4 regions of the Cupriavidus sp. BIC8F genome follow, and region 3 is predicted to be linked to each of the others. Evidence: predicted binding sites of a transcription regulator. Region 3 holds the regulator's gene; each other region holds the start of a gene.
The links. Region 3 encodes sigma-54, which starts transcription at its own class of promoters, with help from an activator protein. Its sites were predicted from a motif close to TGGCANGNAANCTGCTTT; they were not measured.
Positions count from the first base shown of each region.

Region 1: a site for sigma-54 is predicted at 2,487-2,504, ahead of RS901_RS17440 (pilin). Genes of this name have one in related genera too.
Region 2: a site for sigma-54 is predicted at 2,109-2,126, ahead of RS901_RS12035 (circularly permuted type 2 ATP-grasp protein). Genes of this name have one in related genera too.
Region 4: a site for sigma-54 is predicted at 3,246-3,263, ahead of RS901_RS29570 (PQQ-dependent methanol/ethanol family dehydrogenase). Genes of this name have one in related genera too.

Region 1 covers NZ_CP136094.1:3,760,830-3,768,176, forward strand. The annotation lists gene RS901_RS17425 (hypothetical protein) at 688-939, shown strand; gene RS901_RS17430 (hypothetical protein) at 947-1,297, shown strand; gene RS901_RS17435 (hypothetical protein) at 1,675-1,911, opposite strand; gene RS901_RS17440 (pilin) at 1,974-2,435, opposite strand; gene RS901_RS17445 (lysozyme) at 2,707-3,168, opposite strand; gene RS901_RS17450 (hypothetical protein) at 3,165-3,635, opposite strand; gene RS901_RS17455 (hypothetical protein) at 3,712-3,936, opposite strand; gene RS901_RS17460 (hypothetical protein) at 3,926-5,830, opposite strand; gene RS901_RS17465 (hypothetical protein) at 5,827-6,240, opposite strand; gene RS901_RS17470 (DUF2341 domain-containing protein) at 6,237-7,347, opposite strand, start outside.
Region 2 covers NZ_CP136094.1:2,563,659-2,571,005, forward strand. The annotation lists gene edd (phosphogluconate dehydratase) at 1-1,360, shown strand, start outside; gene RS901_RS12030 (gluconokinase) at 1,510-2,016, shown strand; gene RS901_RS12035 (circularly permuted type 2 ATP-grasp protein) at 2,350-3,825, shown strand; gene RS901_RS12040 (alpha-E domain-containing protein) at 3,893-4,846, shown strand; gene RS901_RS12045 (transglutaminase family protein) at 4,894-5,733, shown strand; gene RS901_RS12050 (peptidase) at 5,849-6,670, shown strand; gene RS901_RS12055 (alpha/beta hydrolase) at 6,692-7,347, shown strand, end outside.
Region 3 covers NZ_CP136094.1:1,746,133-1,753,479, forward strand. The annotation lists gene hprK (HPr(Ser) kinase/phosphatase) at 1-813, opposite strand, end outside; gene ptsN (PTS IIA-like nitrogen regulatory protein PtsN) at 894-1,349, opposite strand; gene hpf (ribosome hibernation-promoting factor, HPF/YfiA family) at 1,805-2,155, opposite strand; gene RS901_RS08235 (RNA polymerase factor sigma-54) at 2,204-3,685, opposite strand; gene lptB (LPS export ABC transporter ATP-binding protein) at 3,821-4,621, opposite strand; gene lptA (lipopolysaccharide transport periplasmic protein LptA) at 4,679-5,329, opposite strand; gene lptC (LPS export ABC transporter periplasmic protein LptC) at 5,430-6,059, opposite strand; gene RS901_RS08255 (KpsF/GutQ family sugar-phosphate isomerase) at 6,103-7,086, opposite strand; gene RS901_RS08260 (monovalent cation:proton antiporter-2 (CPA2) family protein) at 7,228-7,347, shown strand, end outside.
Region 4 covers NZ_CP136095.1:2,072,635-2,079,981, forward strand. The annotation lists gene pqqE (pyrroloquinoline quinone biosynthesis protein PqqE) at 1-914, shown strand, start outside; gene RS901_RS29565 (c-type cytochrome) at 995-1,318, opposite strand; gene RS901_RS29570 (PQQ-dependent methanol/ethanol family dehydrogenase) at 1,439-3,181, opposite strand; gene RS901_RS29575 (quinoprotein relay system zinc metallohydrolase 1) at 3,383-4,354, opposite strand; gene RS901_RS29580 (quinoprotein dehydrogenase-associated SoxYZ-like carrier) at 4,351-5,130, opposite strand; gene RS901_RS29585 (ABC transporter permease) at 5,148-5,960, opposite strand; gene RS901_RS29590 (ABC transporter substrate-binding protein) at 5,968-7,173, opposite strand; gene RS901_RS29595 (PQQ-dependent catabolism-associated beta-propeller protein) at 7,166-7,347, opposite strand, start outside.

The sequences.
Region 1 (7,347 bases), 2.0 Mb from region 3:
CGATCGTTCATCGACCAGCCAATGAGAGCGCAGCAACCCGGCCTCGATAATAGGAGCAGCGAAGTGGGGAAATAAATCAGACGAATCCTAATTTCGCAGCCCAAGACGCTTGAAAGCAGGATTAAGCAAGACTGAAATCGCGCTGAAAGCCCTTTTCCGCAAAGGCGCGTGGGCACATGGACTGTGCTGACGCTTCAGAACTTTCCAATTGTGAAGAATTGAAAAGGCGGTAAGGCACGAAGCAAAAAGGGGCGGCGCACAGAACTTGAGAACGCGCGCCGTTCAGGAAGATGCGGGCATTGACCTGCCCCGCGTCAGGCTTCTAAAGACCCGGCGTGAACCTGGCCAGGCTTGGTAGGTAACTCTGCATAGAGTTTGAGTTTTGAACACCCGTTGAACAGCTACCCGCTAACCCGCGCCAGCATTGAGAAACAAAAAAACCGCGCCGTCCCTGAGAGAGAAGGCGGCATCTACCGTCATTTTCCTCAATAGAATCAAAGCGATACCCCTCGAATGAGCATGCCAAAACAAGGGCAAAAGCAGGCTGACACGTCCTAATAGAATCAAAGGGTTACGGGACGTTATGAACAACAGGCGAGCGCGGCTTGGACGGCTTTGGTACTGTCTCGATGGGCAGGTTATACTGTATATCCGTACAGTACACACCAACCTGTTCGCCGCTCCCCTATGGCCGCCACCACCATCTTTCTCGAATCCCATTACTTCGGCGAGGACAGCGAAGAATTGCGCCTGCCCTGCGATGTCGTGGCCGCCACGGCCGGCGGCTTGGTGGTATCGGGCATCGAGGTCCGCCACCTTCGAGCACTGAAGTGGCGGCCTGACTATCTATCGTATTGGGACGACGGGCAACTGCTGCGCTTGGCGGTCGGGCCGTGGATCACCCTGGACGCGCTGACGGTGCGCTTCACATTGCGCTGAGCTTGCCATGGGCTCCGACTATTCCATCCCCGAGGACTGGGATCGGGTCTACATCCTGGACGCCAGCTGCGCCCCTGTCCGGGTATTCGACTTCGGCGTAGAGGTCGACTGGCAGATCACCATCGGCAAGCAGTATGAGTTGTACGACCGGCTGCCGGAGTATGGCGTCGAGGTACGAACCCGGTTCTCGTGCTGGGCCAGCATGAACGATGACAATCCACCGACGTTTTGGACCACCATCCGTGGCAATGGCCTGGACCACCTCTACCACTCCGCAACATGGGACGAGGCTCAGGACAAGCACCGGCGCGTCGTGGAGAAAGTGCGTCGCACGTTGCCGAGAAACGATGTGCTGTAGTGTTTCCCAAGGTTTCGGTCACCCACGAAAGGGGGATGTCAGCAAGCACCATCCGTGTGACGATGTCAGCGACAGGTCTGCGAATGCCCGTCAACACTCATAGCCCCCGACCGCATGGCCGGGGGCTTTCTTTTGTCGGACAGCGCCTGATGCCGGCCGCCAGTCGGTGCGCAGAGGCTGGTCGCATGCCAGAACCTCTACTGCCGTTACCATTCCTTCTACTGGTGTGGTGGTGACTCACAGAATCACTACGTCGGCGCAGGAGATTGACGCCGATCCAGAAAGCGCGGAATAATACCTGCGCCGATTCGTCGGCGGCTCGCCGTACTACATGACCCCTCGAAGAGTGATGTGGTGCAATGGCGGGCCTTTTGCTTTTACGCGCCCTTGAACTGCTTCCGTGCCTCAATCAGCGCGAGCGCCATCGCTTCACCGAGGTCCGGCGGCACCCGGTAGATCGCGGCCAGGTTGCGCATGCGCAGCACCTCGCGCGCAATTTCTTCTGGAGTCTCCAGCGGCGGCAGATCAGCGGCCAGCTTCAGACGCTCATAGAGAAGATCGACCAGTTCCTCGTCTAGCGAGGCGACGAGTTCTGGTACGGTAGGAAGGGACAACGTATTTCTCCAAAAACGACAAAAAGCGCCCGAAGGCGCTTTCAATAGGCTACGAGGCTAGATTACGATGCCTTGAAGTAGCCCAGAACCAGCGCATCGGCACTAGTGGTGCCCGGAACCCACGTAACGTTGGTGCTATTGACGGTCGGAGTCAGCGTCAGCGTCTTGGTGTCGATACCAGTCTTGATACCTGCCATCGTAATCACTACGGCACCGGTCGTCGCAGTAATCGAGTAGGCCGAGCATTCACTCGTTGTCGTGGGCGCTGCCTTGAGGCCGTAGCCGGTCCAGTCGTCCACCGTCGCAGAGAATGCACCATTCGTCTGCGCGTAAAGCGCAACCGCCAGCTTAAGCGGCTCGGCGCACGCAGCAACCTTCGACAGCTTCGATTTAACCGTGTAGTCCTGATACTGAGGGATTGCCACCGCAGCCAGGATACCAATGATCGCAACCACGATCATCAGTTCGATCAGTGTGAAGCCCTTCTGTACCCGTTGTTTGATTCCCATCCGTTGCTTTTTCATGATTGACCCCCGGAGTTAGTATTGCGCAGCAAAAGTGCTGCTGTGAGCGTAAGAGCAGGAGGCGTGCCAGATACCTCGAATGAGGTAGAGGCGGCGAAAAAGTGACAATTTTTGTCACCTGCCGGTGTTGTGGGAAATGCATGTGACAATTTCTGTCACATTCCAATGATGGGAAGGTGGCAAATTTTGTCACCTGCTTTGCCGGATGGGTGACAAATTTTGTCACCTCATAAAGCACAATTTCAATTAGATGTTAGCGGCGCGATACTCACTATATCAGCGCCGCCTCCGCCTCGCGCCGCAGCACCAGGCCGCGCAGCACGCGCCCGCCGCCGCGGTTCCATTTCCGGATCTCGGCCGGCACGTCGGCCCACCGACCCGCGTTGACGCGCTTGCGCAGCGTGCTCGCCTTCAGGTTGCCGGCCCCGAGGTTGAACGTCCAGTCGATGATCGCGGCCAGGCGGCCGGGCGTGTCGATACCCGGGCACAGCTTCAGCACCGCCGGCAGGTAGATCGTGCGCACCTGGTCGAGCAGCATCACCTCCGCGACCACCCGGGTGATGGGTGGATCGGTCAGCTTCACCACGCGTCCGTCCAGGTACCGCGTCGCCCCGTAGCCGATGGTCGGGACGCCGGCCGGGCACAGATAGGGGCGCAGATACAACCCCTCGAAGCGCCGAGCCAGTGCTGCAGCAACCTGGACTGCCAGCGCGCGAAACTCGGCGACCGTCATACCTTGCTCCGCGACGACAGCACGCGAACGGCGAAGAAGAAGCCGAGGATCACGCCCACCAGCTCGCGGTCCCAATCGCCCATCTTAAAGCCCTGCGCGTTCAGCGCCACACACCACAGCAGCAGTGCGATGGTCGCGGCAGCGGGCCTCACCAGGCCATTCCAAAGGTCGACGAGCCAGATGCCCGACGGCTTCATGGATTCGGCTACAGCCTGACCAAACGTCGTGGCATCGAGGCGCGCGAGATCCGCTTCGGCCTGCACGGCGATGGTCTTGACGCCGAGGTCGGCCTGCAGCTTGATCGACGCCAGGTTGCGCTCGTGCGCGGCGGCGTCCAGATCGCCCTGCAACCGCATGCGCTCGATCTCGTGCTTCTGTTCCTGGTGAGCGGTCCACATCTGGCTGATCTGTTCCCAAATCAACCGGAATGCGGAGCCGCCAAGGAATGAAAGGATTGCGCTGAACATCGGTGTCCTCCTGAAAGTTGTCCAGGTCAACACCGTAGGGTGAGCGGCAGAACGCCGCCTGTGGACGGATTTCGCCTTATACGTCGATGAGCACGACGGTGAGATCCGGGGCAGTACCCTCGATCAAGCCGTCGCGCACGAACACCCGGGTGCCGACCGTCGTGTCACCGCGCGCCTGGACGAGCCCGCCACCAGGTAGCTGGACGGCCGCGACGCCGCTCGTGATCGACACCACCGTGCCTACCTGCAGCGGCGGGTCCGGCATCAGGTCGCGCAGAATCTTGTAGGGGTTACGCAACATGGGTTTCGACTCCGATCGTTTGGAATACCTCGGGCATGCTCACGTCCACCGCGGTGCTGCGCACGATGCCCAGTCGCGTGACGCCGCCGTCGACGTAGCGGACGAACTTGCCCGGCGGGATGACGCCTGTTTCGGCCAGTACCGGCAGCCGCAGCGAGACGTGCGCCTGGCGCCCGGTGTCACCGAGGATGGACAGGCCGCGCTGGCGTGCCGCGTCGGCGTGCGTGATGAGCGCGTCGGTCACCATCGGCGCGAGGATGTCGCCGGCCGTGCCGCCGCGGGTGACCTGGCCGAGCACGCCCTGCCCCGCACCGCTCACGAACACGCGGTTGTAGGCCGGGCGCTGCAGCCACTCGATACCCTCGCGCATAGTCACGTCCGCAGGCAGTTCAAAGTCGGGGGTGACCGAGCCCCAGTTCCACGGCGCCGTCGGGTACTTGGACAGCACGTTCAGCGTCTTCTGGCTCGGGTGCGGCTGGATGTACGCGCCGGCCGCGCCAGCGATGGCGTTCAGCGCGGTGATGTAGCTCCCCTGGTGCGACCAGGCGCCGGTCGGAACCAGCCAATCAGTCAGCCCCCAGTTGACGGTCCAACCGATGCTCGCGCCGTTGATGGTCAGTGCGTCGTTCATCAGTTGCTGTGCCGTGCGCGCCTGCGAGTTGCTGAAATTCTGGACCGGCGCATACGGGGCGCCGAGCATGGCCGATTTCCCCTTGCCGCTCACGCGGATGGCGGACCGGCCGAACGTGCGCTCGCGGCTGATCTGTTCGGCCAGCACCCGATAGGCCGTGCCATTGATGACGGCTTCGAGCTCGACCGGCGTTCCGTCGGAGCCGGGCTCGATCGCGTCGAGAGTCGTGTCCGGCAGGGCCGCGTTGAAGCCCCACGTCCAGGAATCCGCGTCGATGCTCATTGAGAGCGAGAAGGTGGGCAGATCGACGTTACCGTCGACGCGCCGCAGCAGCACGTTGTTGATCACGATATAGACCCTTTTGACGGGAACGATGACAGTTTCGACAGGCTCGGGCGGCTTTTCCTCATCGCAACGGTACTTCGCAAAGTTCAGCTTGATGTCATTGCCCGCATAGTCCAGCCACGGGCAGATGAAGTTCAGCAGCGTCGACGGCTGGTACTCGGGTGGCTGCGGCGGCACCACGATCTGCTCGTGGCCGTAGCCTGGGCGGCGGGCCTCCTGCCAAGGCACCTTTGTCGTGTGCGGGGCGTGCCGGCCCGGCTGGTAGTAGCTACTGATGCGGCGATATACCGGCTTTGCCTCCTGATGGCGCTGCTTCACCACGGGCTTGACGGGTCGACCGTTCTCGAACAGCGAGGCCTCCATCCGCTTCAGCGGTGCGGCCTCCTGCCACCGGGTGCCAGCGCCGACCTTGATGTGCGGCGCGTACTTGAAGGCCGACTTCAGCGCGCGTCGGAGCGGGGCGGATTCCTGATACGGCAGCTTCGTGATGGCGCGCTGCTTGGCGGCCTGCTGGTGGATTGCGGCCCTGCTGGCCTCCAGCCGGCGACCGTCCTGCCACGGCTCGGCGCGCACGGGCTTCAGGTTGACCGCGTTCTCGTACCGATGGGTCTTGCCCGGCTTGATGTGCGCCCCGTCCTGGTAGGCCGCGTTCGTGGCGTGGCTCGGCCCCCGGAACACGCGGTTATCGTAGTTGGCCTGGACGTGCAGCGTCTGTGTCGTGTGCAGCGTCATCGTCAGCGCGGCGCTGACCGGGTGCGCCTTCTCGGCGTCGCCGACGATGTGCAGGGTCGGCGCAGCCTTGACGAGTTGAACCGTGGCGACCGTAGCGACGCCATCCGGGTTCAACGTGAAGTTAAGGTCTACATGGTTCCCCGCTGGCGGGGTGTAAGCCTTGTGGAAATTCAGATCGACGCTCACGCTTCAACCAGCGATGCCACCGACGCCGACACGTCGCCCCCCTCGTAGAGTTGAGTGGTAGGCGTACCGCCTGCCGACAATGCAACCTCCGTGCCGACCCCCACATCCATGTCGGCGATCCAAGTGCCATCGCTGGCGGTGATGCGCGCCCACGAGGCTGTGCCGGTCTTCAGCGCCAGTTGTGACGCGCCGATCAGCAGCGGCAACGTGGTGCCCGAGATCGTGCCGGCCGACGGATAGGCGAACGGCAGCGCCGCGAGCTTGACCTGCGAGGTAATGGCGTCGCCGCTATTTGCCGGGCGCGTGCCGGAGTAGATGTTCAGCGTGCCGGCCGCACCGCCACCGTCGATAGCACGGGTCAACGCCTTGAGGCGGTCTTGGATCACAGTGGTGGAAAGGGCGAGCGTCACAGGATTTCCTCGACAAAGGGGAGCATAACGGGAGGCCCTGACGGGATGCACTTGCGCACGGCCGCCCAGTCAAGCAGGTGGCTGCCAGAACCGCCAACGGCCCCTCGGTGAATCGACAGGTAAGCTGCCGCCGTACTGGCCCCGGTGCGAGACGACACCACCTGATCGTTGACCTTGGCGACGACACTACCGTCGCTGTTGCGCGCCACGGCAAGCCGCCCGGAGTTGGCGATGGAAACCGCGTTCAACTGGGGGGTGAAGCGGCCATTGGTGCTGGTGGTGGCCTCCGCGCCGATGTTCAGTCGGGATTGTGTGGTGATGTCGCCGGTGTTCTCGACTGCCGCCACGGCTGCGTTGTTGCCGGCGCCACTCGTCCACCCGAACTGGCTGCTAACCGTGCCGGCGCTGGTGGCGATACCGAAGGACGCATAGGCAGCCAGCGCCTCCAAGCCTGCGGCGAAGGTGGCGACCGACTGGGCATACCATACGCTCCCGTTGCCAAGTAGCCATATGGTAGTTCCGGACAGGCCACCCCCACCCCCGTTGTAAAACCACCGGCTGTTCAGCGTCACGGTCTCGAAGTCATCGAACAGCGTCGGGAACACGGCGGCGCCGTTGCTGGTCTTGGTGGGACGCACCCCCGTACCGTAGTTGAGGTAGACATCCACCGGGCCAGCGTCGAGGTCGCCCGGCAACTTGACCCAGTAGTAGGCGACGCGATCCCCAACGCTGCCGATCACCTGCTCCAGCCAGAAGTCCAGTTCGTTGCCGCTGGTGTCAGTGAACTTGATGTCGGAGTCGCCATTCTTCAGCAGCGGGAACGCCTTGGCGGTCACGACAACATCGGCCAGCGTGGCGCAGTTCGAGGTGGGATTGAGCGGGGTGGCGTTCTCGCCCACGCGGATCAGAGCCGGGTAGCCCGTACTCAGGCCAGTGCTGCCTGCCGTGAAGCGTAGTTTCTGCCGCGCCGAACGGGCCGAAACGCCGCCCACCGCCGTGATGTTGTCCTGCACCACGGCGTTGTAGGTCTTGCTGTAGTCACGCCCAAGCACCAGATAGCTCTTAGTCGGGTCGATCCCCGAGAACGAGTAATTGCCGCTGGCATCG
Region 2 (7,347 bases), 820 kb from region 3:
CGTGCCGGCGGGGCCGATGGCCAGCGGGCTGCCCAACAAGGAGAAGGCGCGCGTGCGCCAGCTCTACGCCACCGGCCAGGTCGGGCGCGATGCGCTGCTCGAAGCCGAATGCCAGGCCTACCACGGCGCCGGCACCTGCACCTTCTACGGCACCGCCAACAGCAACCAGTTCCTGATGGAAATCATGGGCCTGCACCTGCCGGGCGCGGCCTTCGTGCACCCGGACAGCGGCCTGCGCGATGCGCTGACCGCGGCGGCCGCGCAACGCGCGATCGCCCTGCGCGCGCGCGGCGACGAATACCTGCCGCTGGCGCGCATCGTTGACGAGCGCGCTATCGCTAACGCCATGGTCGGCCTGCTGGCGACCGGCGGCTCCACCAACCACACCATCCACCTGGTGGCGATGGCGCGTGCCGCGGGCATCGTCATCGACTGGAATGATTTCGACCTGCTGTCGCGCATCACGCCGCTGCTGGCGCGCGTCTACCCGAATGGCTCGGCCGATGTGAACCACTTCCATGCCGCGGGCGGCGCTGGCTTCGTCATCCGCGAACTGCTGCAGGCCGGTCTGCTGCACGAGGACGTGCAGACCGTGGCCGGCCCCGGGCTGGCCCGCTATGCGCAGGAGCCGGTGATGACCGACGGCGTGCTGCGCTGGCGCGACGGCGCGGCGCACAGCGGCGACGCGCAGGTGCTGGCGACGGCCGCGGAGCCTTTCTCGGCCGAGGGCGGGTTGCGGCTGATGCAGGGCAACCTGGGCCGCGGCGTGATCAAGGTCTCGGCGGTGGCGCCGGAGCACCGCGTGGTCGAAGCCCCGGTGCGGGTGTTCGATGCGCAGGAGGCGCTGCAGGCGGCCTTCGATGCGGGCGAGCTGACCGGCGACCTGGTCGCGGTGGTGCGTTTCCAGGGGCCGAACGCCAACGGCATGCCCGAGCTGCACCGCCTGACCCCGGTGCTGGGCGCGCTGCAGGACGCCGGCCACAAGGTGGCGCTGGTGACCGACGGCCGCATGTCCGGCGCGTCGGGCAAGGTGCCGGCGGTGATCCACGTCGGCCCCGAGGCGCTGGCCGGCGGCGCGCTGGCGCGCGTGCGCGATGGCGACCGCATCCGTGTCGATGCCGTTGCCGGCACGCTGCAGTGGCTGGGCGACGAAGGCGAATTCGCGGCGCGCGAGCTGGCCGCGGCGCCGGACGACGATTTCGCGCAATTCAGCCTGGGGCGCGGCCTGTTCGGCCTGTTCCGGCGCCACGCGCGCATCGCGGAAGAGGGCGGCAGCGCACTTGACCTGTCCGAGGCGGATGCCAAGGCTGGCGCAGGCGGGCGCCAACGTACCGCAGCGGCGCAATCCGTCGCACAATAGCCAGGCCTGAGGCCGATTTTCCCCTGAAGTCTCCTGCGGGGCGGCAGCGCCCCCGGGCGTCTTTGCGCCGCCGCAAGGACGTCCAGCTGGACCGACAAGGACAGACAAGGATGGCGACACCATCCGATACCAAGACCGACGGAGCAGACATGATCTATATCCTGATGGGCGTTTCCGGCAGCGGCAAGACCACGGTCGGCCAGTTGCTGGCGCAGCGCCTGGGCTGCGGCTTCCATGACGCCGATGCATTCCACAGCGACGCCAACAAGGCCAAGATGCATGCGGGCATCCCGCTGACCGACGAAGACCGCTGGCCGTGGCTGGCGGCCATGCGCGCCGCCATCGACGCGGCCCGGGCCGAAGGCCGCACCCATGTGTTTACCTGCTCGGCACTGCGCCAGGCCTACCGCGACCGGCTGACCCCGCCCGACGGCGGCGTGACCTTCGTCTTCATGAAAGGCGATGCATCACTGATCGGCGCGCGCCTGTCCGTGCGCACGGAACACTTCTTCAACCCCGACCTGCTGCAAAGCCAGTTCGATACGCTGGAAGAGCCCAGCGACGCGCTGGTGCTTGACATCCGCCAGTCGCCTGAGGCGCTGGTCGCCACCATCCTGCAGGCCACGGTGCCGCAGGGCGCCGGCGCGGCGCGCTGACCTGCTGACCGCGCCGGCCGTTCCGGCCGGCCCGTTCCCGCGCAGCCCGCAAGCGGCCGCCAGCCTGGCTGGCGGCCGTTTTTTGCGTGCGCTGGCAGATATCTTGCTAGTTCACTTTCCGTGCCGGCCGGCACCCGCCAGCTTGCGGGTTTCGCCGGTACGGGTATGCTGAAAGGGCCAGTGACTCGACAGTATCGCCGTGAGCGCCCCGAACGGGCAGGCGCGGCGGGCTGGGGACAGAAAGCCAGGGCAAAACCAGGGCAGCCGGTAGCGACCACGAAGTCGCAGTGAAGCGGTAGCACCGGAAGCCCGCGACATGGAGGAACGGCCATCATGGCGGGGCGGTATTTCGACGAGATGCTGGACTGGCGCACGGACGGGGCGCAATTAGTCATCCAGGCGGGGCAGGCAATGCCTGAAGGCGCGGTACGCCCCCATTACCGGCATTTCGCTGACTGGCTGGCGCGGCAGTCTGAAAGCACGATGGGCAACAAGCGCGCCGAGGCCGACCTGATCTTCCGGCGCGTGGGCATTACCTTTGCCGTCTACGGCGACAAGGATGAAGCCAACAGCGGCACCGAACGCACCATTCCGTTCGACGTGATCCCGCGCATCTTCCCGGCCAGCGAATGGGCGCTGCTGGAAAAGGGTCTGCGCCAGCGCGTGGCCGCGCTCAACCGCTTTGTTCACGATATCTACCACGGCCAGGACATCATCCGCGCCGGCGTGATCCCGCCCGACCAGATCTACAACAACGCCCAGTACCGGCCCGAGATGCTAGGCGTCAACGTGCCGCACGACATCTATGCGCACGTGGCCGGCATCGACGTGGTGCGCGCCGGCGAGGGCGAGTTCTACGTGCTGGAAGACAACCTGCGCGTGCCCTCGGGCGTGTCGTACATGCTGGAAAACCGCAAGATGATGATGCGGTTGTTCCCGGACCTGTTCGCGCGCAACCGCGTGGCGCCGGTGGCCCACTATCCTGACCTGTTGCTTGACATGCTGCGCGGGGTGTCGCCGCAGGCCATTGCCGATCCCACCGTGGTGGTGCTGACGCCGGGCATGTACAACTCGGCGTACTTCGAGCATGCCTTCCTGGCGCAGCAGATGGGCGTGGAGCTGGTCGAAGGCAGCGATCTCTTCGTCGAGGACGACCACCTGTTCATGCGCACCACGCAGGGCCCGCAGCGCATCGACGTGATCTACCGCCGCGTCGACGACGACTTCCTCGACCCGCTGGTGTTCCGCCACGATTCCTCGCTGGGCGCGGCCGGCCTGCTGTCGGTCTACCGCGCCGGCAACGTGACCATCTGCAATGCCATTGGCACGGGCGTGGCCGACGACAAGTCGATCTATCCGTACGTGCCCGACATGATCCGCTTCTACCTGGGCGAAGAGGCGATCCTCAGCAACGTGCCGACCTATATGTGCCGGCGCCCGGACGACCTGCAGTACGTGCTGGACCATATGGAAGAACTGGTGGTCAAGGAGACCCACGGCGCCGGCGGCTACGGCATGCTGGTCGGCCCGGCCGCCACGCGGGCCGAGATCGATGCCTTCCGTGAAGTGGTGAAGGCGCGCCCGGAGCAGTACATCGCGCAGCCGACGCTGGCGCTGTCGACCTGCCCGACCTATGTGGAGTCGGGCATCGCGCCGCGCCATATCGACCTGCGCCCGTTCGTGCTGTCGGGCAAGGAGGTGCGCATGGTGCCAGGCGGGCTGACCCGCGTGGCGCTGCGCGAAGGCTCGCTGGTGGTGAATTCCTCGCAAGGGGGCGGCACCAAGGACACCTGGGTGCTGGAACGATGAACGCGAACCACGTGATGACCGCCTCAATGACCGCCATGGCGACCGCCGCCACGCCAGGAGAGCCCACATGCTGAGCCGCACCGCCGACCACCTGTTCTGGATGGCCCGCTACACCGAGCGCGCGGAGAACACCGCGCGCATGCTCGACGTCAACTACCAGACCTCGCTCCTGCCGCAATCGGCCGAGGTGGCCGAGCAGGGCTGGTGGGCCATGCTCGATATCTCCGAGCTGACCGACGTCTTCGACCACAAGTACGGGCTGCTGTCGCGCGACGATGTGATCGACTTCATGGTGCGCGACATGACCAACGCCTCGTCCATCATGAGCTGCCTGCGAGCGGCGCGCGAGAACGCGCGCGCGGTGCGCGGCTCGCTGACCACCGAGGTCTGGGAAACCGTCAACACTACCTGGCTCGAGGTGCAGCGCCTGATCGCCGACGGCGTGCTGAAGGAAGACCCGTCGCGCTTCTTCGAGTGGGTCAAGTTCCGCTCGCACCTGGCGCGCGGGGTCCAGTTCGGCACCATGCTCAAGGACGATGCCTTCCACTTCATGCGGCTGGGCACGTTCCTCGAGCGCGCCGACAACACCGCGCGGATCCTCGACGTCAAGTTCCAGGCATCGGGCAGCGACGAGAGCGATGCCAACCGCGACCAGAATGATTTCTATCACTGGGCCGCGGTGCTGCGCTCGGTATCGGGCTTCGAGGTCTACCGCAAGGTCTATCGCGCGGTCATTACGCCGCAGCGCGTGGCCGAGCTGCTGATTCTGCGGCCCGACATGCCGCGCTCGCTGGTGTCGAGCATGGACGAGGTGGTGGCCATCCTGCATACGGTGCGCAACCAGCAATCGGCGGAAACCGAGCGCCAGGCTGGTAAACTCCACGCCGACCTGAAGTACGCGCGCATCGACGACATTTTCGCTGTCGGCCTGCATGCGTACCTGACCAGCTTCCTGGAGCGCATCGGCGATCTCGGCAATGGCATCAGCCGGGACTTCCTCGTGCCGCTGCTGGCTGCCTGAGATGGGCCGCCGGCAGCCTCCATGTGCCGCCGCCGCGCCCTGATACCGTGAAATACAAGATCCACCACCATACTGTTTACCGCTACGCCGAGCCGGTGCGCCGCAGCGTGCACGAAGTGCGGCTCGAGCCGCGTTCGGGCCCGCTGCAGACCGTGCGCCGCTGGCAACTGGTCGCGCCTGGCAATCCGTCGGCGGCGCATGACGGCTTCGGCAACATCGTGCACAACTTCACGGTGGCCGGACCGACCAGCACCATCTCGCTCGAAGCCAGCGGGGAGGTGGAAGTGCTGCCGCCGCATGGCGACCTCGACCGGGACGGCCACCATGCGTTCTGCGACGCACCGCCCCCCGGCGAAGCGCGGGTCTCGCCGCTGTACTTCCTCGGCAGCACTCCACTGACCTCGGCACCGCCGGAGATACAGGCGTTTGCCGCGCCGTTCCTGGCGGCCGGGCACGAGATTCCGGCGCTGCTGGCGCTGGCCCAGGGGATTGCGGAGCGGGTGCGCTACAAGCCCAACACCACTGACGTCGGCACCTCGGCGGCCGAGGCCTTCAGCCTGGGCAGCGGCGTGTGCCAGGACCAGGCGCAGGTGATGGTTGCGGCGTGCCGCGCGCTGGGTATCCCGGCACGCTATGTGAGCGGATACTTCTACGATCCGGCCGCGATCGAGATGGCCAGCCATGCCTGGGCCGACGTATGCCTGGACCCGGCGCGCGAGGTGTGGTGCAGCGTTGACATCACCCACGGCTGCCTGACCGACGAGCGCCATATACGCCTCGCGGTGGGGCGCGATTACGCGTCGGCTGCACCAGTCAGGGGCATCCTGGAAGGGGGTTCCGGCGAGACACTCGAAGTCGATGTGAGTATTACGCCGCTTTTTACCTGATTAGGTGCCTGATTCCAGACAGGGCGCGGTGCCGCGGCACCGGCGCTAGAATCCGGGGTATGCAGGCCATCGGCTGGCCACTTCCGGCCGCCGCGAAGCACACCAAAACAAGACCATGACTTACTGTGTAGCCATGCGGCTGGATGCCGGCCTGGTATTCCTGTCCGATTCCCGCACCAATGCGGGGGTAGATGCCATCTCCACGTCGCGCAAGATGACGGTGTTCGAAGAACCCGGCGACCGCGTGATGGTGCTGATGACCGCCGGCAACCTGGCGATCAGCCAGTCGGTGCGCCAGATTCTGGCCGAGAACCATGACGAGAAGCGCTCGCTGTGGACCGCTCGCGACATGTTCGAGGCCGCTTCCATCGTCGGCGAGGCGGTGCGCCAGGTGCACAAGCGCGACGCGCATGCGCTGCGCGATGCCGGCATCGAATTCAATGTCAGCCTGATCTTCGGCGGCCAGGTGCGCGGCGAGCGTGTCCGCCTGTTCAACATCTACGCGGCGGGCAATTTTGTCGAGGCCACGCCCGAGAACTGCTACTTCCAGATCGGCGAGGCCAAGTACGGCAAGCCCATCGTCGACCGCGTGGTGCACCCGTCGCTGCCGCTGGCCGAGGGGGTCAAATGCGCGCTGATCTCGATGGATTCGACGCTCAAGTCGAATATCTCGGTCGGCTTGCCGCTGGACCTGCTGGTCTATGAGGCCGATACGCTGTGCGTGACGCGCTTCGTCAACATCGACGAGCGCAACGCCTACTTCCGCATGATCCGCGATACCTGGGGGCAGCGCCTGCGCCAGGTCTTCGGCGAGATCCACAACCCGGAGTGGGATCCGGCCGCGCCCGCCGAATTCTCGCTGGCGCGTCCCGGCGAGGCCGACCGCTGGGGCCAGCCGGTGCGCGCCAAGCGCAATCCGTCGCGTACCCAGGACTGAGGGCCGAGCGAGAAACAAGCGATGCGCGAGATCATTCATTTTTCCCATGCCAACGGCTTTCCGGTGACCACCTACCGCAAGCTGTTTGGCGAACTGGACGGCGACTTCGAATTCCGCGCCGTGGACCGCTACGGGCACAAGCCTGAATTCCCGGTGACGCGCGGCTGGCCGCACCTGGTGGAGGAGCTGCTCGGCGAGGTCGACCGCCAGTACCGCGAGCCAGTGTGGCTGGTGGGCCATTCGCTGGGCGGCTTCCTGTCGCTGATGGCGGCGCTGCGGCGCCCGGAGCGCGTGCGCGGCGTGGTGATGCTGGATTCGCCGATCATTGCCGGCTGGCGTGCTTCGCTGCTGAAGACCGCCCAGATGTTCGGCATGGACGAAAAGCCCGGCCCGGCAGCAGTGACCAAGAACCGGCGCACCCACTGGCCGGATGCCGAGGCGGTCTGGGAACACTTCCGCGCCAAGCCCAACTTCGCGGTGTGGGACCAGGAAGTGCTGCGCGACTACGCCATCCACGGCACCGAGCCGACCGGCAAGGACAACGAGCGGCGGCTGCGCTTTGACCGCGAGGTCGAATACTGGATCTACCGCACGCTGCCGACCAGCCTTGGGCGCAAGGTGGCGCGCGGCGCGCCGGTGCCGGTCGGCTTTGTCGCCGGCACCCGTTCGCGTGAGGT
Region 3 (7,347 bases):
CTGAATCTTGACCATGTGGATCGGCAGGCCCAGCACGTCCAGATATTGTGAATCGAGCGGCAGGCGCTCGAACTCGCCGTCGTTGCGGCGCACCAACTGCACCACCAGCTTGATCTTCATCTTCCGGCGCACCGCGGTCTCACCGAAGATGGTCTTGATGTCGAGCAGGCCCAGGCCGCGGACTTCAAGCAGGTTCTGCAGCAGCGGCGGGCAGCGGCCTTCGATGAAATCCGGCCCCAGGCGCACGAAGTCCACGGCATCATCGGCCACCAGCCCGTGGCCGCGCGAGATCAGTTCCAGGCCCAGTTCGCTCTTGCCCAGGCCCGATTCGCCCATGATCAGCACGCCCATGCCCAGGATGTCGAGGAATACCCCGTGCATGGTCACGCGCGGAGCGGAGATGCGCGACAGGTACAGGCGCAGGTGGTCGATCACCGCGGCCGACGACACCGGCGTGGTGAACAGCGGCGTGGACGAGCGCGTGCAGCGCAGTTCCAGGTCGGGCGGCGGCTCCATGCCGTCGGCGATCACCAGGAAGGGCGGCTCGAGCAGGATCAGCTCGCCCATCTGGCGCTTGCGGGTCTCGTCGTCCAGTCGCTGGTAATAAGTGATCTCGGGCTTGCCGAGCACCTGGATGCGGTTGGGGTGGATCAGGTTCAGGTGGCCCACCAGGTCGGCGGCGGAGGTGGCTTCGCGGGCGAACTCCACGTCGAAGGCGCGGTCCGCGCCTTCCAGGCCGGCCACCCACGAGAGTTTGATGTCGGCTGCGTTGTCGTCGAAGATGGACTGGGAAGTGACGCCGGTGAGTTCCATGCGGTATGACTGGTGGGGCGGTTTGCGAAGCGCCTGGCGCCTGCCCGGTCTGGTGCCGGCCCGCTTGGGGGATCAGGGGATCAGGGATGCCATGCAATCAGCAGCTGATGGACGGCATCGGGCGTGGGCAGCGTGGCCAGTCCTTCGCGCATGTCGCGGTCGGAAAGCAGTTGCGCGATTTCTGACAGGATTTCCAGGTGCTGCTGCGTAGCCTGTTCGGGCACCAGCAGGAAGATCAGCAGCGATACCGGCTTGCCATCCGGCGATTCGAACGGAATCGGCTCGGCCAGGCGCATGAAGGCGGCCAGCGGCTGCTTCAGGCCTTTGATGCGGCCGTGCGGGATCGCTACGCCGGCGCCCAGGCCGGTGGATCCCAGCGACTCGCGCGCGAACAGGTTGTCCGTCACGATGGCGCGCGCCACACCATGGTTGTTCTCGAAGAGGAGCCCGGCCTGCTCGAACACACGCTTCTTGCTGGTGACGCTGACGTCGAGGGTGATGTTGCCGGGTGGCAGCAATTTGGCCAAACGATTCATGGGCGATGCGCAGGATTTCAGTTAGCGGGCAGATCGTTCCGCCGGGCAGTGGGCTGGCTCCGGGCTGCCGTTGGCCTGGCCGGAGGCGTCCGGCCCATTATAGAGCAGCGACTACCCCCGTATTGTGCAGCGCAGCGGGGCAAGCCGGTGCAGAACGATACATGGTGATGCAATCATGCCTCCGGGCCGGGAGCCGGCGCACCGATGCGGGGCGCGGCCTGGATTCCCTCTCTTTGTATGGCGCAGCATACACCTTGGCGCAGCGCTTGCGAACACTCTTGCCCATTCGGGTGAAAAGCGTTGGCTCCGGCGCCACAGCCGGGCCGCACCGCCAGTGCTGGCGCGGCATCCCGGCGCCAGCCCGGAACGCAAGGGCGCAAAAAAGCCGCGCTTCGTTGCGCGGCTTGCCTGTTCAATCCTGATTCAGCAGCCCGCTGCGGGGCTGCCGGGCACGGTCATTGCTGCATTTGCGCTGCGGCCATCTGGTACTTGACCGCTTCGCGGTCGTGGCCTTGCACGCGATCCTTGTAGCGGATCACCTGACGGTCCAGCTTGTCGACGAGTGCGTCGATCGCTGCATATAGGTCTTCGTGATGCGCCTCGACAAAGATGTCCTTGCCCTTGAGATGTAGATTGATTTCCGCGTACTGACGCCGGTCCTTTTCCTTGTGGTTGTCGACAGAGAGCAGCACGCTAACGCCAATGACCTGATCGAAATGCCTGACGATTCGCTCCAGCTTCGTTTCCACGTACTCACGCAGAGGGGGCGTGATGTCCAGGTGGTGTCCACTGATCTTGAAGTTCATAGCGCTTCTCCTTCTGAAAGAGCCTCACCAGGCAGGCGGTGGGCTCGGCTACAAAGACTTGCGGAGATTGACTGCGGGGATCTTCAGGGCTTCGCGATACTTGGCAACAGTGCGGCGCGCAACAACAAAGCCTTGCTCACCCAGCAGTTCGGCAATGCGACTGTCGGAAAGGGGATTCCTCGGGTCTTCGGCTCCTATCAGTTGCTTGATCAAGGCGCGGATGGCCGTTGATGAAGCCGCGCCACCGGTTTCGGTGGACACGTGGCTGCCGAAGAAGTACTTCAGTTCGAAAGTACCCATCGGCGTTGCCATGTATTTATTGGTCGTCACCCGGGAGATGGTTGACTCGTGTAAACCCAGTGTATCGGCAATCTCCCGCAAAACCAAGGGGCGCATGGCGATTTCGCCGTGACTGAAAAAGTTCTTTTGACGCTCGACAATGGCCTGCGAGACACGCAGGATTGTGTCGAACCTTTGCTGGATGTTCTTGATCAGCCAGCGCGCCTCCTGCAGCTTCTGCTGCAGCCCGGCCGTGCCGGACTCACCCTTCGCGCCACGCAGGATTTGCGCATACATATCGTTGATGCGCAGCCTCGGCATCACATCCGGATTGAGCTGCGCGATCCAGCCGCCGCCGCTCTTGCGCACGAACACGTCCGGCACCACAAAGTCGGCCTCCGGGCGGCTGTACGCATGGCCGGGGTAGGGCGCCAGCGAGCGGATCAGTTCGTGAGCGGACTTCAGTGCCCCTTCATCGACCTGCAGCGCCTTCTTCAGCCGTGTGTAGTCGCGTACTGCGAGCAACTCCAGGTGGTTGGTGACGATGTCCAGCGCCAATTCGCGCTGCGGGTGCGTCAGGCGCCGCAACTGCAGGGCCAGGCACTCGGCGGCGTTGCGCGCACCCACGCCGGGCGGGTCGAAGCTCTGCAGCAGCGTGAGGATGGCGTGGACTTCGTCGATCTCGAATTCGAGTTCTTCCGGCAACTCCGTGCAGATCTCCTCAAGCGACGCGCTCAGGTAGCCATCGTCGTCGAGCGATTCGATCAGGAAGATGGCCAGGCCCTTGTCGCGCGCCGAGATCTTCAGCGGCGTGAGCTGCTCCATCAGGTACTCGCGCAGCGTGGGCTCGGCTTCGCGCAGCTGCATCGGCGTTTTTTCGTCCTCGTCGCCCTGGGGGCGGCGGGCAAAGTCGTCCAGGCTCCAGTCGCCGCTGCCATAGTCGTCGCCGTTGCCGCTGTCGCCATAGCTGTCGTCGTCACCCGCGCCGTCGGCGCGGGCCTCGCCATTGCCCTGGGGCTCTGCCGGGGCGGGCGCCGGTGCGCTCTGCAGGTTGACCGAGCCGTCCGCCGCCACGCGCAGCGGGCTTTCGATCCAGTCGTTCTCGCGCTCGAGCAGCGGGTTTTCCGTCAGCGCCTGTTCGACCTCTTGCTGCAGTTCCAGCGTGGAGAGCTGCAGCAGCCGGATCGACTGCTGCAGTTGCGGGGTCAGGGCCAGATGCTGGGAAAGACGGAGCTGTAGCGACGGTTTCATGCGACCTATTCTATGCGCATCTTTCCGTTGTTGGAACGGAAATTGCTATCGCTTTTGCGGTCCGATCGCCGCTGGCTGTGGGAGGGCCCACGCGCGCCCGCGAAGAGGCCTGCCGCTCGCGGGCAGGCCGCTAAATCACATGCGGAAGTTCTCGCCCAGGTAGACGCGCCGCACTGCGTCATTGGCGATGATTTCCTCGGGCTGGCCCGCGGCCAGCACCGTGCCTTCGCTGATGATGTAGGCATGGTCGCAGATGCCGAGCGTCTCGCGCACGTTGTGGTCGGTGATCAGCACGCCGATATTGCGTGCCTTGAGGAAGCTGACGATGCGCTGGATCTCGCCCACGGCGATCGGGTCCACACCGGCGAAGGGTTCGTCCAGCAGGATGAAGCGCGGCGACGACGCCAGCGCGCGCGCGATTTCCACGCGGCGGCGCTCGCCGCCCGACAGCGACAGCGCCGGGTTGTTGCGCAGGTGCGCGATCTGCAGGTCGTCGAGCAGCGAATCCAAACGGCGCTCGATCTCGGCCTTGGGCAGCGGCTTGCCGTTGTTCACCTGAAGCTCCAGCACCGCGCGGATGTTCTCTTCGACGTTGAGCTTGCGGAACACCGAGGCTTCCTGCGGCAGGTACGACAGCCCCATGCGCGCGCGCTCGTGGATCGGCAGGCCGCTGATGTGGTCGCCGTCGAGCACGATATCGCCTTCGTCCAGCGCCACCAGGCCCACGATCATGTAGAAGGACGTGGTCTTGCCCGCGCCGTTGGGCCCGAGCAGGCCGACCACCTCGCCGCTCTTCACGTCGAGCGAGACGTCCTTGACCACCGTGCGCGAGCCATAGCGCTTCTTCAGGTGGCGCACGACCAGCGTGCTGCCCCCGGGAAGGATGGAGGAGGCTTCGACGGAAGGCTTGTCGGCGATGGTTGCGGTATCGGTCATTGGCACAGTCTGGCGTTCAGGCGTCTCTGGCGCGGGCAGGCAAGCCGGCGCCAGGCGTCAGGGTTTGTTGGCAGGCGCAGGCGCCGGCTTCAGGTCCAGCGGCGAGCCGCCGTTGCCCGTGGCACCGGCCTTCTGGTCCTGGCGCGGCGACAGCACCGCGCGCACGCGGCCGGACGAATTGGCGGCCGCGGCGTCGCCACTGCCGCCGCCGGCGGCCGTGTAGAACTCCTTGCGGCTGTCGTAGGTCAGCACCGCGCCGCGGATTTCGTCGACCTGCTTGGCGCCCTGCAGGCGCGCCATGCGGGCATTGCCGATCAGCTTGGAGTACTCCTGCTTGCCGTCGTACTCGATGCGGTCGCCCCAGCCGTCGATGTATTCGTCGACGCCTTCACGCTTCTGCCGGATGTAGGCCTGCTTGCCCGGCTTGGCGGTGGCCACCGCGAACTGGTAGCCCTCGGGGTCGGTGCGCAGTTCGGCGGCGTCGGACTTCAGGATCATGGTGCCCTTGGTCAGCACCACGTTGCCGGTCAGCGTATAGATCTGCTTGACGTCGTCGTAGCTGGCGTTGTCCGCCTCCAGCACCATCGGCTTGTCGCGGTCCGCGCGCTCGGCCAGGGCGGGCTGGGCCAGCAGGCCGATGGCCATGGCCAGGGCGAGCAGGGCCGGGGCGGTGCGTCGACGGGACGATGTCGTCAGGGAAGCAGTCATGTTGGCAGGGGTTGCTTGAGGGCGTCTGGGTACGTTGGTGCGGGTTGGTGCGGACCGGCTGCGCATGCCGGCACTGCGTGCGCGGCCCCCGGGCCGGGGCTCAGGACCCCGGCGCGCGGCCCGGGGTCGGCCCGGTGATGATGGTGCCGCGTACATTGCCGAGCAATTGTACTTCGCGCGTGACGTTGTTGAAGATCAGGCCGTTGGCGGTCATCACCGACGGGCCGCGCGTCAGCTTGACCGGCTTGTCGGTCTTGACGATGTCGTCATTGACCCGCAGCTGGAAATAACTGGATGCGGCGGTCAGCTGCGGGTCCTTGGACACGTCCGCGCCCTGCTGGCGCATGACGAAGCCGTTGCCGTACAGGTCGATCACCGAGCCCTCGGCGTTCATGCGGCCCATATCGGCGCGGGCGGTGACCGGCGGGCGGTCCGGCTCGTACGCGCGCATGGCGGGCCGGGTCACCTCGTAGGTCTGGTCGTCCTCGAAATGGACCATGCGATCGCCGGTGAAGCGGATCTTGGTGCTGCCGTCCGGCGCCAGCTCGGTGGCCGAGAAGCGGTCCATGAAGTAATCAGGCTCATGCTTCTTGGTGTTTTGCGCGGCCAGGTCTTCCTTGGGGGAGTTGATCTGGACCAGCCAGAACGTGCTGCCCGCCACGAAGGCCATCAGCAGCAGCGGCAGCAGCCGCATGACGATGCCGCTGAGGGAGGCGAGGAGTGCCTGCATGGTGTCCTTGGCGTTGTGCCGGTTGTGCCGGGCCCGCGCCCGCTCAGATGACCTTGGCGCGGGTCAGGTCGTGGATATGCAGCGCGCCGGTCAGGCGGCCGTCGTCATCCACCACCAGCAGCTGGTTGATGCGGTTGGCTTCCATCACCTGCACCGCTTCGACGGCGAGCTGGTTCTCGTTGACCACGTGCGGGTTGCGGTGCATGACCTCGCCGATGGGCACGGTCTTCCAGTCGCGCGGGGTTTCCAGCAGGCGGCGCAGGTCGCCGTCGGTGAAGACGCCAATGGCGTGTCCGTCCGGGTCCACCACGGCGGTCATGGCCATGCCCTTGCGGGTGATTTCCATCAGCGCCTGGGCCAGCGGCGTGTTTTCACGCACCTCGGGCACGGCGTTGCCGGTGCGCATCACGTCGCGCACATGGGTCAGCAGCTTGCGTCCGAGCGCGCCGCCGGGGTGCGAGCGGGCGAAGTCTTCCTCGCCAAAGCCGCGCGCATCCAGCACCGCCACCGCCAGCGCATCGCCCAGCGCCAGCGCCGCGGTGGTGCTGGCCGTTGGCGCCAGGTTCAGCGGGCAGGCTTCTTTCTCGACCGCCGCGTCCAGGTGGACGTCGGCCAGCTTGGCCAGGTTGGAGTCGGGGTTGCCGGTGACCGAGATCAGCCGCGCGCCGATGCGCTTGACGATCGGGATGATCGACAGCAGCTCGCCGGTCTCGCCAGAATTGGAGAAGGCGATCAGCACGTCGTCGCGCGTGACCATGCCCAGGTCGCCGTGGCTGGCTTCGGCCGGGTGCACAAAGAACGCCGGCGTGCCGGTAGAGGCCAGCGTGGCCGCGACCTTGCGTCCGATATGGCCGGACTTGCCGATGCCCGAGACGACCACGCGCCCGGTGCATTGCAGGATCAGCAGCACGGCACGGGCAAAGTCGCCGTTCAGGCGTCCGGAAAGTGCGGAAACCGCATCGGCTTCGGTCTGGAGAGTGTCGCGGGCGAGCCTGAGTGCTCGATCCGCATCGAAATTGGCTATCATGGCGACGAAGTATACCAACGAATGCGATGGCGCCTGGCCCGACCCATGGCGCACGTCGTGCTTGCCGTGCTCGCCGTATTTTGCCGGCAGGGTGCCCGTGCCGGGTCGGACGCGCGCCTGGCCGGTCACCCAGACCGCCTGATGCATTCTCCGCTGGAACTGACCCTGGTGCTGCTGGCCGCTGCCGTCTTCGGCGTGGTCGCATTCCGCATGCTGCAGCTGCCGCCGATGCTGGGCTACCTGGCCGTCGGCATCCTGATC
Region 4 (7,347 bases), on a different contig from region 3:
TGGAGATACTGGTCCGGCATGCGCATGGCCTGGGCTTCTACACCAACCTCATCACCTCGGGCGTGGGCCTGACCGACGCCCGCCTTGCCGACCTGCGCGAAGCCGGCCTGGACCATATCCAGCTGTCGTTCCAGGACTCCACCCGCGAGCTCAACGACTTCCTGTCCAGCACCCGCACCTTCGACCTGAAGCAGCGCGTGGCGCGCATGATCAAGGCACACGGCTACCCGATGGTGATGAACTGCGTGCTGCACCGGCATAACCTGCCGCATGTCGGCACCATCATCGAGATGGCCCTGCAAATGGGCGCCGAATACCTGGAACTGGCCAACACGCAGTACTACGGCTGGGCCTGGGAGAACCGGCTGGCGCTGCTGCCCACCCATGAGCAGCTGCGCGAGGCCGAGGCCGTGGTCCGGCAGTACCGCGCGCGCATCGGCAGGCAATGCCAGATCCTGTTCGTCGTGCCTGACTACTTCGAGGCACGGCCCAAGAAGTGCATGAACGGCTGGGGCACCACCTTCCTTGGCGTGGCGCCCGACGGCACCGCGCTGCCCTGCCACGCGGCGCGCATGCTGCCCGGCCTGGCGCTGCCGAACGTCACCACGCAGGGGCTGCGCGAGATCTGGACCGAAAGCGATGCCTTCCGCCGTTTCCGCGGCACGCAGTGGATGCAGGAGCCCTGCCGTTCCTGTGACCAGCGCGAGCAGGACTACGGCGGCTGCCGCTGCCAGGCGTTCCTGGTCACCGGCGACGCCGCCGCCACGGACCCGGTGTGCGAGCGCTCCGGCGCGCACGGCAAGGTCAGCGAGATCGTGCTGCAGGGCCGGCTGGCCGTGGCGCAGGCGCGCGAGCAAGCGATGGTATTTCGCAGCGATGGCAACTCGCTGCGGCTGAGCAGCGGCCAGCGGTAAGAAAGGAAAGACCCCGGCATGGCAGGCGCCAGCCGGGGTTCCTTGCCGGCAAGCCGGCATCGTCAAGACAGTCGCCGGCCTCAGCTGGCACTCAACACCCACTCCGCCAGCTTCTTCGCGTCATCCTCACCAAGGCTGCCATGCGGCGGCATAGGAATCCGCCCCCACGCGCCCTTGCCGCCTTCGCGGATCTTCTTTGCCAGCCGCTCCGCCGCCTGGCTATCGCCCTTGTACCTGGCGGCCACCTCGGCAAACCCCGGCCCCACCAGCTTCGACTGCATGCCATGGCAGGAAAAGCAGCCGCTCTTGTCGGCCAGGGCCTGCATGTCGGCGGCCGTGCCGGCCAGCGCCGCGCCCGGCAGCAGCGCCGAAGCCGCCGCCAGCGCCATCCATTCCTTCTTCATACCTGTGTCCCTCTTCGTCTCATTTCGTCCCATTTCGTCCTGTTGCAACCGCGCCCGGCGCACGCCGCGCACCCATGATGCGATGCGGGCGTGCGCCGGACCGTGTCACCTCCCGCCGGCTCAGCTCTTGTGCAGCTTGAACACCCACACCGAGCCGCCCTGCTCCAGGAAGTTCACGCGCTTGGCCACCTCGCCGCCCCACAGCGGCACCGCGCCGCCCCAGCCGGACACCACGGCCACGTACTGCTCGCCGTTCTCTTCCCAGGTGACCGGAGGCGCCACCACGCCGCTGCCGGTCTGGAACTGCCACAGCTCCTTGCCGGTCCTGGCGTCGGCCGCCTTCAGGTAGCCCTCCGGCGTGCCCCAGAACACCAGCCCGCCGGCGGTGGTCATCACCCCGCCCCACAGCGGCGCGCTGTTCCTGACCTCCCACATGATCTTGCCGCTCTTCGGGTTGATGGCCCGCAGCGTGCCGATGTAGTCCTCGTTCAGCGGACGGATGGTGAAGCCCGCGCCCAGGAAGGCGGCGCCTTTCTTGTAGCTGATGGGCTCATTCCAGATATCCATGCCCCACTCGTTGGCGGGCACGTAGAACAGGCCGGTCTGCGGGCTGTAGGCCATCGGCTGCTGGTTCTTGCCGCCAAGGAAGCCCGGCGCGGCAAACACGGACTTGCCCTTCTTCTCGTCGCTGCCGGCAGCGGGGTCGCCGGGGCGGCCTTCGGCGATGTAGTTGGGGCGGCCGCTCTTCAGGTCGATGCCGGTGGCCCAGGTGATTTTCTTGACGAAGGGGAAAGCATTGACCAGCTTGCCGCTGGCCGCGTCGTTGACGTAGAAGAAGCCATTGCGGTCGGCCTTGCCGCCCATGCGCTTGCCGTCCAGGTCGAAGGTCACGAACTCATTGACGCCATCGAAATCCCAGCCGTCGTTCGGGGTGTTCTGGTAGTGCCAGACGATCTTGCCGGTGGCGGGATCCAGCGCCACCGTCGAGGCCGAGTAGAGGTTGTCGCCCTTGCGGATATGGCTGTTCCACGGGCCCGGATTGCCGGTGCCGAAGTACACCAGCCCGGTGGCCGGATCATAGGTGCCGCCCAGCCAGGTGGCGGCGCCGCCGGTCTTCCAGGTCTCGCCCGGCCAGCTTGCGTTGGCGGTGCCGGTCACGCCGTTCTCGGTCTTGTTGCCGTCCTTGTCGAACTTGTAGCCCATATGGCCTTCGACCACCGGCCGCGACCACACCAGCTGCCCGGTTTTGGCATCGCGCGCCTCGACCCGGCCCACCACGCCGAACTCGCCGCCGGAGATGCCGGTCAGCACCATGCCCTTGACGATCATGGGCGCCGCCGTGTACGAATAGCCGGCGGCGTAGTCCTCCAGCTTCTCCTTCCACACCACCTTGCCGGTCTTCTGGTCCAGCGCCACCAGCTGCGCATCGAGCGTGCCGAAGATCACCAGGTTGTCGTAGAGTGCCGCACCGCGGTTCACCACGTCGCAGCACGGCATGATGCCTTCGGGCAGCCGGTGCTCATACTTCCAGAGCTTGCGTCCGGTCTTCAGGTCCAGCGCATAGATGCGCGAATACGAGGCCGTCACGAACATCTTGCCGTCATGGATCAGCGGCTGCGATTCCTGCCCGCGCTGCTTCTCGCCGCCAAACGAGAACGACCACGCCGGCACCAGCTGCCCGACGTTCTTCGTATTGATGCGCGACAGCGTGGAATAGCGCTGGCCTTGCGGGCCCATGCCCCACGACAACACATCGCCGGGGCTCTTTGCGTCGTTCTCGATCATGGCATCGGTCACTGCCGCCTGCGCGGCCAGACTGGCCGCGGCAGCCGCAACCGCCATCACTGCTCGTAACGTCCTCATTGTCATCTCCTCTCTTGTTTTGGGTTTCCCTGGTGCGCCACTGCGCCACACACCAGACATGCCTTTGGCAATTCCCATGCCAATCGCATCCCCGCACCAGCACGCCGGTTGCGGCCCCGTTGCGTGATGACAGCCGTGCCAGCGCGCAACACTGCGTTGCAGCTGCTCCAGAATTGAACAGCCCGCCACGGCTGGCCGGCGTCAGTGCCCAAGCGCGGCTTCCTCACGCGCCGGGTAGAGATGGCCGACGTTGCGCAGGTACTCCGCGGGCATCGCGGCCCAGTGCGCGTAGGGCTGCGGCACCGGCATCGCCATGACCTCGGCCAGGTCCCGCCCCTGCGCCGCGGCCTCGCGCAGGCGCGTATCCAGCCATTGCAGGTAGCCGCGCGTCTGCGCGATGGCCTCTGCGCCGCCGGCGGCCGCAGGCACTGGTCCGTGGCTGGGGACCAGCACGCGCGCCCCGCTGTCGGCCATCAGCGCCTGCAGCCGGTCCAGGCTGGCCAGCCAGCGGCCGATATCCGCGTGCGGCGTGGTCGGAATGCGTTGCCGGAACACCAGCCCGCCGGCAAAGACCACGCCTGCGGTGTGGTCCAGCACCACCAGGTCGTCGCCGGTATGGCCGCCCAGGCGCACCAGCTCCAGCGTATGGCGCCCGATCGTGCGGCGGCCCGGCGCCAGCGCGTGGGCAGCCGGCGCGGGCTCGGTGCCGCGCATCCAGTCGCCGCACAGGCGGTAGAGGTTGTCGGCATAAGCGGCGCCCTCGCGCCGCGCCCCGTCGATGGTGCCGGCCAGGGCGCTGCCGCCCACGTCGGCATAGGCCTGGTTGCCGAAGAAATAGTCGGGATGCAGGTTCAGGTTCAGCACCAGCCGCACCGGCGCGGCCGTGACCGATGCAATCGCCCTGCGCTGCTGCTCGCCATACAGCCGCGACGGGCCGGTGTTGATGACCACCACGCCGTCGCCGGTGTCGATAAACGCCGTATTGATGATGTTGCAGCCGTTGCCGGGCGCGAAGTCGGCATTGGCGCCTTCCAGCAGCCACACGCCCGCGGCGATCTCGCGCGGAGCCAGGCGGTAGTCAGGAGGCTGCAGCGCGGCCTGCTGGGCGAGTGCCGGCGGCACGGGCTGGCCCGCCAGGCATAGCAGCAACCACAGTAGCAATCGTCGCTTCATGGGGACACCCGCGCCGCGATGCGGTTGCCGTTGTTGTCGTGGCCGGCCACCGTCATGCCCGGCTGCACGGCATCGCGCAGGTCGAAGGAGAAGATCGGGTTCTCGGCAACCGGCTCATGCAGCGTCAGTCGCAGCAGCGGCTGCCGGGCCGCGTCAGCCAGGACCAGGGTCTCGATATGGAACGCCGGGATGCCCGCCGCCAGGCCGGTATCCATCGGATGCATCACGCGCAGCCGCACGCGCGCCGCGGCCTCGCCGAAGCCCGGGAACACGCGCGCGTCCACGCGGTTGAGCGTGCGGCTCCAGCTGCCGTCGCGGCGCGTGGCGCCGGGCACCGTGCAGCCCCCGCCGCCGGCATCGACCAGCACGCTGCCGACATGCCAGGTGCCATCGCGCGTGCGCGCCGCCACCCGCACCGGCGACGCCTGTTCCAGCTTGAAGCGGAACGACAGCGACGGGCGCACCCGCAGCGGTTCGAACGCCAGCACCTCGCGGATCGGGTTGCGGTCCACCGCCACCACGATGCGATCCACTTCGCCCAGCGCCGAGGCATCGAAGGCGATCGGCACGCGCATGGGGTCTTCCGCAAACGCCGGCCCGGTCACCCTGACGCGGCTGTCGAACACCACCGGCCCCATCTGCAGCAGCTCCTTGTGGATCCAGGCCCATTGCGGCGACTGCAGCGGATCGCTGTGCGCGATGACGGCGCCCGCTGCCCCGGCAGCCGCCACCGCCGGACTGGCCATGCCCAGTGCGGCCGCCATCAGCAGGACCATGCCCCGCGTCCGGCGCCTCATGCCTGCTGCCCCCGGCGCGCCATGCCGCGCTGCGGGTCGTAGCCCTGCAGCGCCAGCGCGAAGAACACCGCCGCGCTGCCCGCGACCACCGCCAGGCTCAGCGGCGCCACCTGCCCGTACAGCGCAAAGCGGATCGCCTCGACCGCGTGGGTGAAGGGATTGAAGCGGGCCAGCTGGTACACCACCTCCGCGCCCGACTCCTGCAGCTTCCACAGCGGATACAGCGCCGAGCTGATGAAGAACATCGGGAAGATCACGAAGTTCATGGTGCCGGCAAAGTTCTCGAGCTGGCGCACATGGACCGACAGCAGCAGGCCCAGCGCGCCCAGCATCAGCGCGGCCAGCGCCATGGCGCCCGTCGCCGCCAGCAGGTGCAGGGACTCGAAGCGGATGCCAAAGGCCATCGCCACCAGCAGGAACGCGGCCATCTGCAGCAGCGACAGCACCGTGCCCGCCGCCAGCTTGCAAGCCAGCAGCCAGCCCCGCGGCAGCGGCGCGGTCAGCAGCAGCCGCATCACGCCCATCTCGCGGTCGTACACCATGGCCAGCGACGACTGCATGCCGTTGAACAGCGCGATCATGCCCAGCAGTCCGGGCGCCACGTAGACCTTGTATTCGATGTAGGTGTCGTAGGGCGGCGCAATGGCGACGCCCAGCGCGTTCTGGAAGCCCGCGGCAAACACGAGCAGCCACAGCAGCGGGCGCACCAGCGACGACAGCAGGCGCCCGGGCTGGCGCAGGTACTTGCGCAACTCGCGCCCGCAAACCGCGCGCAGCGCGCGCCAGCGATGGATCAGGATGGAGGCCATGGGTGCGCTAAGCGGATGGGGCCCGGCACGCCGTGTCGGCTTCATCGGCGCCCAGGGTGTCGAGGTTGTTCTTCGGATGCAGCACGCCTTCCACCGGGGCCATGCCGACCACGCCGTCAGGGTGGGCCAGCAACACCGGCTGGCGCAGCTGGCGGTCCCAGCGGCGGAACGACAGTGGCGGCCCCTTGAAGCCGTCCACCACCACCTGCCCGGCGGCAAGCGCCTGCGCCTGTCCGGCAAACCCGGCCCTGGGCAGGCGCGCCACGCTCTCGGCGATGGCCTTGACCGCCACCCAGGCAGCCCAGTCGTAGCCGGTCATCGGACGGCCCGCCGCGCGCATGAAGCGCCGGTTGAGCTGCGGCCCGCCATTGCGCTCCCAGGCCCAGTGCCACGCCTGCGCGCCCAGCCCGCTGGCGCCCACCACCGGGCGCGGCAGCAGCGTGGCGTAGGGCACGCCGCGGGCGAACTCGCCGTCGGCATCGGCCACCACCACCACGTCATAGTCCACGCCGCCGGTCAGCAGGCCAAGGTTGGCCTGGTCGCGCTCACGCGGGTCGTTGGACAGCCTGAAGGCGCGCTGCGCCGACCAGGCAATGCCAAAGCGCCGCGCCGACGTCACCAGCGCGTCGCGCTGCGCCGCATCGGCCGCGGACGGGCCGCTCAGCAGCAGGGCGCGGCGCCATTTGCGCAGTACCAGGTACTGCATCAGCGCATCCGCGCGCATGCGCAGGCTGGGCAGCGTGTGCAGCAGCACCGGCGCGCAGCCGGCGCCGCGCAACTCGTCGTCATCGGCGGACACGTTGAACAGCAAGGCCTCGCCCGGCTTGACGGCGCCCGCGGCCACCCTGACTGACGCCGACGGCAGGTCCAGCAGGATATAGCGCGTGCCCTGCCGCGCCAGCGCAGCGACCAGCGGGGCCACCTCGGCGCCGGTGCGGGCTTCCTGTGCCTCCAGCCTGAGCGACTGGCCCGCGGCCTCGAGCGCCACGCGCGCTTCCGCGGCCGCCACCTGGGCGCCGTCGAGCGCACGGCCCTGCGGCTGTCCGGGATAGCGCTGCGCCAGGCGCCGGGGCGCATAGCGCGCGTCGTCGGCCTGCGACACGACCGCCACGCGCACCTCGGCAGCGTGCGCCGCGGCAGGCAGCCACGCCAGCGCCATGGCGCCCAACCCGGCACGCCACCACGGCCACCACGCACGCGAGCGCTCAGTCATCGATCGCCACCGAATGCGGCACCCGGCCCGCCTTGAGCGTGGCCACCGCCTTGCGGCTGGCGGTGTCCACCACGCTGACATCGTCGGACAGGCCGTTGGCGACATAAAGCCGCGCGTTGTCGCGGCTCAGCGCCAGCCCCCATGCGCGGCGGCCGACCAGCACATAGTCCTGCA